Celeribacter indicus: one gene and its partner. The protein of the gene in region 1 interacts with the protein of each later gene in a pairwise test. Links are inferred from orthologs where the notes say so. Each region holds a gene or a part of one and is shown in the gene's direction. Other genes may lie near its edges. The genes, in order: rpe and eno.

The links.
Region 2: the proteins of rpe (region 1) and eno interact in binary tests that used the Escherichia coli proteins (3 or more experiments, as listed by UniProt). The link is inferred for Celeribacter indicus from one-to-one orthologs.

Annotation. Positions count from the first base shown.
Region 1 is NZ_CP004393.1:787,695-790,748, forward strand. Bases 271-3,008 are described here. They hold rpe (ribulose-phosphate 3-epimerase), read left to right. Parts: upstream 271-1,159; coding sequence 1,160-1,858; downstream 1,859-3,008. Other genes in these bases: P73_RS04035 (helix-turn-helix domain-containing protein), read right to left, coding at 271-984; P73_RS04045 (hypothetical protein), read right to left, coding at 1,865-2,752; P73_RS04050 (glycosyltransferase family 2 protein), read right to left, coding at 2,779-3,008. Outside these bases: deoC (deoxyribose-phosphate aldolase), read right to left, coding at 1-70; more of P73_RS04035, read right to left, coding at 142-270; more of P73_RS04050, read right to left, coding at 3,009-3,054. UniProt on the Escherichia coli protein: Catalyzes the reversible epimerization of D-ribulose 5-phosphate to D-xylulose 5-phosphate.
Region 2 is NZ_CP004393.1:1,724,666-1,727,927, reverse strand. Bases 44-2,989 are described here. They hold eno (phosphopyruvate hydratase), read left to right. Parts: upstream 44-850; coding sequence 851-2,128; downstream 2,129-2,989. Other genes in these bases: P73_RS08700 (alpha/beta fold hydrolase), read right to left, coding at 2,201-2,989; P73_RS08710 (DMT family transporter), read left to right, coding at 44-734. Outside these bases: more of P73_RS08710, read left to right, coding at 1-43; more of P73_RS08700, read right to left, coding at 2,990-3,037; P73_RS08695 (GNAT family N-acetyltransferase), read left to right, coding at 3,192-3,262. UniProt on the Escherichia coli protein: Catalyzes the reversible conversion of 2-phosphoglycerate (2-PG) into phosphoenolpyruvate (PEP). It is essential for the degradation of carbohydrates via glycolysis.

The DNA of each region.
Region 1 (3,054 bases):
GCTCGTGCAACTGCGGCAGATGCGCGGTCGCGCCGGCCTGCGCCGCCGGGGAGATGTCGGTCGTGCCCATCGAAAGCTCCGTTCTCGGTCGGGGGACAGGCTGGCACGCGGGGCGGGATTTGGCAATCGTTGACCGCCCGGTCAAAGCGGCTGGACCACGCCCTTCTGGTGCTTCACGCGGTATTGCCGTGGCGTCATGCCGAAGCGGGTGCGGAACAGCCGGTGGAAATGGCTCATGTTCTGGATCCCGATCTCCTCGGCGATCTCGGTGAGCGAATCCGGCGTGCCCTTGAGCTGGCGCGCGGCATAATCCATGCGCAGCCGGTTGACGTAATCCGACGGGGTCTGTCCGAGACAGGCCTGCATCGTGCGCGCGACATGGGCATGGGCCTTGCCGCACTGCGCGACGAGCCCCGCGGCGCCGTCGCGGAACACGGCCGGGCTCTCCACGGCGATCAGTGCGTCGGCGAGCCAGGGCGGGACCTTCGCCGCCTCCCCGCGCGCCTCGCTGGCGAGTTCCGCGATGAGCGGAAGCAGGAAGGCCTCGAGATAGAGCGCGCTGCGCGGCGCCGCCTCGAGCGCCTTGGCCGAGCTCGACAGGCGCGAGAGGTGGCGGATGTCGCGGTGGAACTGCACCGGCGCGTTTCCGGCGGCGGGGAAATAGCTGGAGATCTCCGGAAACCGCGCGACGAGGGAGGCGATGCGCTCCGGCCGGATGACGATGTTGACGATATGGCTTTCCTCGCCCACGCCCTGAAGCCCGTGCGGCAGGCCGGGCGAGAGAAAGACCACATCGCCCTCCGACAGGGACATACGCCCGCCTTCGGTCACGAGCCGCGCGCGGCCGTTGTGCAGCCAGAAGATCTCGTAATAGTCTTGGTCGTGCAGCGCCTTCGGACGGGCACGCGAGAGCACCGAGCGGGAGAAATGGAATTCTTCGCCGGGCGCCAGGATCTCGGATTGAAACAGAGTGGCGGCTGTCATGGCGCGAAGCTATCATAGCGCTCCGCCTTCATCGCGGGAAATTACGCAGTTGCGGCGTCATTTCGCCCATGTCCCGCGCCCCCTGCCGCATTCCCGTGCAGACCGCAGCGCGTGACAGGGTGACGCAAAACGGCTAAGGCCTCCGGGCAGAGCACAGAGCCCGAGGAATCGCCCGATGACCGCCCAGATATTCGACCGTTCGATCAAGATCGCCCCCTCCATCCTCTCCGCCGATTTCGCCGCTTTCGGACAGGAAATCGAGGCCATCGAGGCGCAGGGGGCCGATTGGGTGCATGTCGACGTGATGGACGGGCATTTCGTGCCCAACCTCACCTTCGGCCCGGCGATGTGCAAGGCGATCCGCCCGCATATCACCACGGTGATGGACGTCCACCTGATGATCTCGCCGGTCGATCCCTATATCGAGGCCTTTGCGGAGGCGGGCGCCGATATCATCACCGCCCATGTCGAGGCCGGGCCGCATATCCACCGCACGCTCCAGGCGATCCGGGGCGCGGGGGCGAAGGCGGGTGTGGCGCTCAATCCCGGTACGCCGGCCGAGCATGTCGCGCATCTGCTGGACATGATCGACCTCGTCTGCGTGATGACCGTGAACCCCGGCTTCGGCGGGCAGAAATTCATTCATTCCCAGGTGGAAAAGGTGCGCCGCCTGCGCGAGATGATCGGCGACCGTCCGGTCCACATCGAGGTGGACGGCGGCGTCGATCCCTCCACCGCGCCGCTCGTGGCGGCGGCCGGGGCGGATGCGCTCGTCGCGGGCTCCGCAGTGTTCAAGGGCGGATCGGTCGGCGATCCCGCGCCCTACGGCCGCAACATCCGCGCCATCCGCGCCGCCGCCGAAGACGCGCGCTGAGCCGGCTCAGCCGGCGGTCACCGGCAGGATCATCGTCAGGTCGTCGCGGGCGGCGAGCGTGGCGACATCCGCCTCGTAGCGTTCCGTGACCGCGGCGAGCGCCGCCGCGTCCCAGCCGGGAATGTCGCAGACCGGATCGAGCACCTCCTCGAGGGCATATTTGTCGAGAAAGGCCAGCACCGTGCGCTCGTATTGCTCATCCGTGCGCGGCGGGTGAGCCTTGAGGAAGATCTCGAGCCGCGACAGCCCCTCGGGCTTCATCACCTGGCCGAGCGGGAGCAGGCTTTCGGTCGCCGGCGCCCCCTCCGGCAGGCCCGCGAGGCTGCGCAGGAGGCGCGGCCAGATCAGCGGCAGGTCTTCCTCGCACCACAGCGTCAGCGGCACCTTGGCGGGCAGGGCGGCGCGCAGGTCCACGACTGCCTCGAGCCAGCCGACCTCCGCCGGATCGGCCGCGCGCAGGAAGGCGTCGAGCGCGCCGCGCGCGGTCTTCGCCTCGATCGCCGTCTGGAGGAAATTCGCCGGATTGCGCAGCGCCATGCTGACCGAGAGGTCCTGGGAGGAAAACAGCTCGGCCACCGTGGCCGCATGGGAGGCGATGCCGGAATAGAGCCGCCCGCTCGTGCCCAGTGCCTCCGGCAGCGGCGAGGCCCAGTTGACGTCGAACAGGACCATCCGCTCGGCGCTCCGCCCCCCGAGTATCGTGGAGATCAGCTCCGCCTCTTCGGCGTCGATCGGGGGCAGCCCGTCGAGCCGGTCGATGAGCGCGCGCACCGCCTGCCGGTAGACCCGCCGCACGGGTAGCGCCGTGCCGCTCTGTGCCGCATTCGTCCGCAACGCGTTGAAGACCTGCGTCGTCGTCGTGAAATATGCCCCGATATGCAGATGGACCTGCATCGCTTCTCCTGCCTCTCATGCGGCGCTCAATGCGCCGTCTCTCCGCGTTCTACCGTGAAGAAGAACGCCTCCTCCGGGTCGCGCGCGATCACCTCGTCCGGCACGCTCTCCGGTCCCGAAAGGAACACGTTCGCGCCGAAATGGCCGTGCAGCCGGCTCAGCTTTTCCATCCGCGCGCCGGTGAGCTCGGCATAGAAGGCCGCGTAGCTCTCCGTCGCGCGCAACGCGTCGATCTTCGCCCGGTGGGCGGCGACGCAGGCCTCGTGCATCGCGCGGATCTCCGGATCCGCGAGCAGCCGGTC
Region 2 (3,262 bases), 940 kb from region 1 along the record:
TCTTCGTGCCGCGCAACTGGCGGCCCCTCGTGCTCCTGCGCGCGCTGACCGAGGCGGTGGCGACCGTCGCCTTCACCACCGCCCTGTCGCGCGCGGAAATCTCCATCGTCGGCGCCGTGTTCCAGTCGATGCCCCTCGCGGTCACGCTCGGCGCGGCGCTGTTTCTCGGCGAGCGCGTCGGCTGGCGGCGCTGGCTCGCCATCGCGGTCGGCTTCGCCGGCGTGCTCGTCATCATCCGCCCCGGCCTCGCGGGCTTCGATCCGCAGGTGCTCTGGGTGCTCGTCGCCGTCATCGCGGTGGCGACGCGCGACCTGATGACCCGCGTGATGGACGCCGCCGTGCCCTCGAGCGTGGTCTCCTTCCAGGCCTTCCTCGCGGTGATCCCCGCGACCCTGCTCAACCTCTGGCTTTCCGGCGACAGCGCCGTCACGCCCCAGGCCGCCGACCTGCTGAAGGTCGCGGGCGGCATCACCTTCGGCGTGCTGGGCTATGCGGCGATCGTGGCGGGGATGCGGCTCGGCGATGCCTCCGCCGTCACGCCGTTCCGCTACACCCGCCTCATCTTCACGATGATCGCGGGCGTCGTGGTCTTCGGCGAACGGCCGGACCTGCTCACCTGGCTCGGCTCCGCGCTCATCATCGCCTCCGGCCTCTACACCTTCCTGCGCGAACGCCAGCTCGCGCGGGCGCACCGGGCAGCGGCCGACACGGCGGCCGGACCGCGCGGCGCCTGATCCCCGCCGCGAAAAGCCGAAGCCCCGCACGATGTTAGCGCATGGCCTGTTGACCCTTGCGCCGCGCCTGCTATCACAACACGCGACTGGCCCGCAAACAGCGAAGGGACTTACGCATGAGCACCATCATCGACATCATCGGCCGCGAGATCCTCGACAGCCGCGGCAATCCGACGGTCGAAGTCGACGTCATCCTCGAGGACGGGACCATGGGCCGCGCCGCCGTCCCCTCCGGCGCCTCCACCGGCGCGCATGAGGCGGTGGAGAAGCGCGACGGCGACAAGGCGCGCTACCTCGGCAAGGGCGTGCTCGAAGCCGTGGCCGCCGTCAACGGCGAGATCGCCGAGGCGCTCGTGGGCATGGACGCGACCGAACAGGAAGCCATCGACGCGGCGATGATCGAACTCGACGGCACCGACAACAAGGGCCGGCTGGGCGCCAATGCCATCCTCGGCGTGTCGCTCGCCTGCGCCAAGGCCGCGGCCGATTACTCCGCCCTGCCGCTCTACCGCTATGTCGGCGGCTCCGCCGCGCGCGTCCTGCCGGTGCCGATGATGAACATCATCAACGGCGGCGAACATGCCGACAACCCGATCGACTTCCAGGAATTCATGATCATGCCGGTCTCCGCCACCAGCGTGCGGGAGGCGATCCGCATGGGCTCCGAAGTGTTCCACACGCTGAAGAAGGAACTGTCGGCCGCCGGCTACAACACCGGGATCGGGGATGAGGGCGGCTTCGCACCGAACATCAACTCCACGCGCGAAGCCCTTGATTTCGTCCTGAAATCCATCGAAAAGGCCGGCTACGCCCCCGGCGAGGATATCTATCTCGCGCTCGACTGCGCCTCGACCGAATATTACGAGGGCGGCAAGTACGAGATGACGGGCGAAGGCAAGTCCCTCACCTCGGAAGAAAACGCCGACTACCTCGTGGAGCTGTGCAACGATTACCCGATCATCTCGATCGAGGACGGCATGGCCGAGGACGACTGGGAGGGCTGGAAACTCCTGACCGAAAAGCTCGGCGACCGGGTGCAGCTCGTGGGCGACGACCTCTTCGTGACCAATCCGAAGCGCCTCTCCGACGGCATCGCGCAGGGCGTCGCGAATTCGATGCTCGTGAAGGTGAACCAGATCGGCACCCTGTCGGAGACGCTCCGCGCCGTCGACATGGCCCACCGTGCGCGCTACACCAATGTGATGAGCCACCGCTCCGGGGAGACCGAGGACGCGACCATCGCGGATCTCGCCGTTGCCACCAATTGCGGCCAGATCAAGACCGGCTCGATGTCCCGCTCCGACCGGATGGCGAAATACAACCAGCTGATCCGCATCGAGGAACAGCTCGGGGAAACCGCCGAATATGCCGGCCGCTCCATCCTGAGGACATGAGCGCAAACCTCTGGTTTCACAAGAGAAAGCCCTGCCTGTCCGGCGGGGCTTTTTGCGGCGCGCCGTCCCGGCTCACCGGCTCAGGAAATCCGTCAGCACGGCGTTGAACTCCTCCGCATGGCTCACGTTGCAGCCATGCGGCGCGCCCTCGATGACGTGCAGCCGGCTCCCCGCGATGGCGCGGTGGGTCCGCGCGCCCGACCCCTCGAGCGGCACGATCCCGTCGGCATCGCCATGCAGCACGAGGGTCGGCACCCTGACGTTCTGGAGATCGGCGCGGAAATCCGTGGTCCCGAAGGCCTCCATGCAATCGAGCGCCGCCTTCCGGTCCGATTGCCGGCTCAGCTCCACCGCCGTCTCCAGCTCCGCCTCCGGGACGGCCAGATCCTCGCCCGCCGTGTAGAACTTCCGCGCGAAATCCGCGAAGAAGGCGTCGCGGTCCTCCCGCAGATCCCGCTCCATCCCTTGCGCCTCCTCCTCGCTCAGCGGACCGTTCGGATTGTCCTCCGTCCGCATGAGATAGGGCGGCACGGCAGAGGCGAAGACGATGGAATGCAGCCGCGCGTTGCCCTCCGACCCGACATAACGCGCCACCTCGCCGCCGCCCATCGAGAAGCCGACCAGCGTCACGTCCTCGAGCTCCATCGCCTCCATCAGCCCGGCGAGATCGTCCGCGAGCGTGTCGTAATCATATCCGTCAAAGGGCTTGCCCGACCGGCCGAAGCCGCGGCGGTCATAGGCGACGACGCGAAAGCCGGCCTCCGCCAGCGCATCCACCTGCGGTGCCCAGGCCGCGGCGGACAGCGGCCAGCCGTGGATCAGCACGACGGGCCGCCCCGTCCCCTTCTGTTCGACATGCAGCTTCACGCCGTTGACCTCCACATCCGTCACGGAAAACGAACCATCCATCCCGGTTTCTCCTCTCTCCTGCTGCAACGGCTCCATCCGGCCTGTTGCATCGGGAGCCCATCTGTGCTCCCTGTTCCCGAACTCAACGGGGGCCGGACCGTCCTGTTCCTGTGACCAAGAAATCGTGAACGGCGATGCGACGGAGGCGCGGCAGATGACATGTGACTTTCCCGACGGAACCCACGACCTGCCCCCCGGCAAGCTCGCCGCCGTGGTCACCTGGCT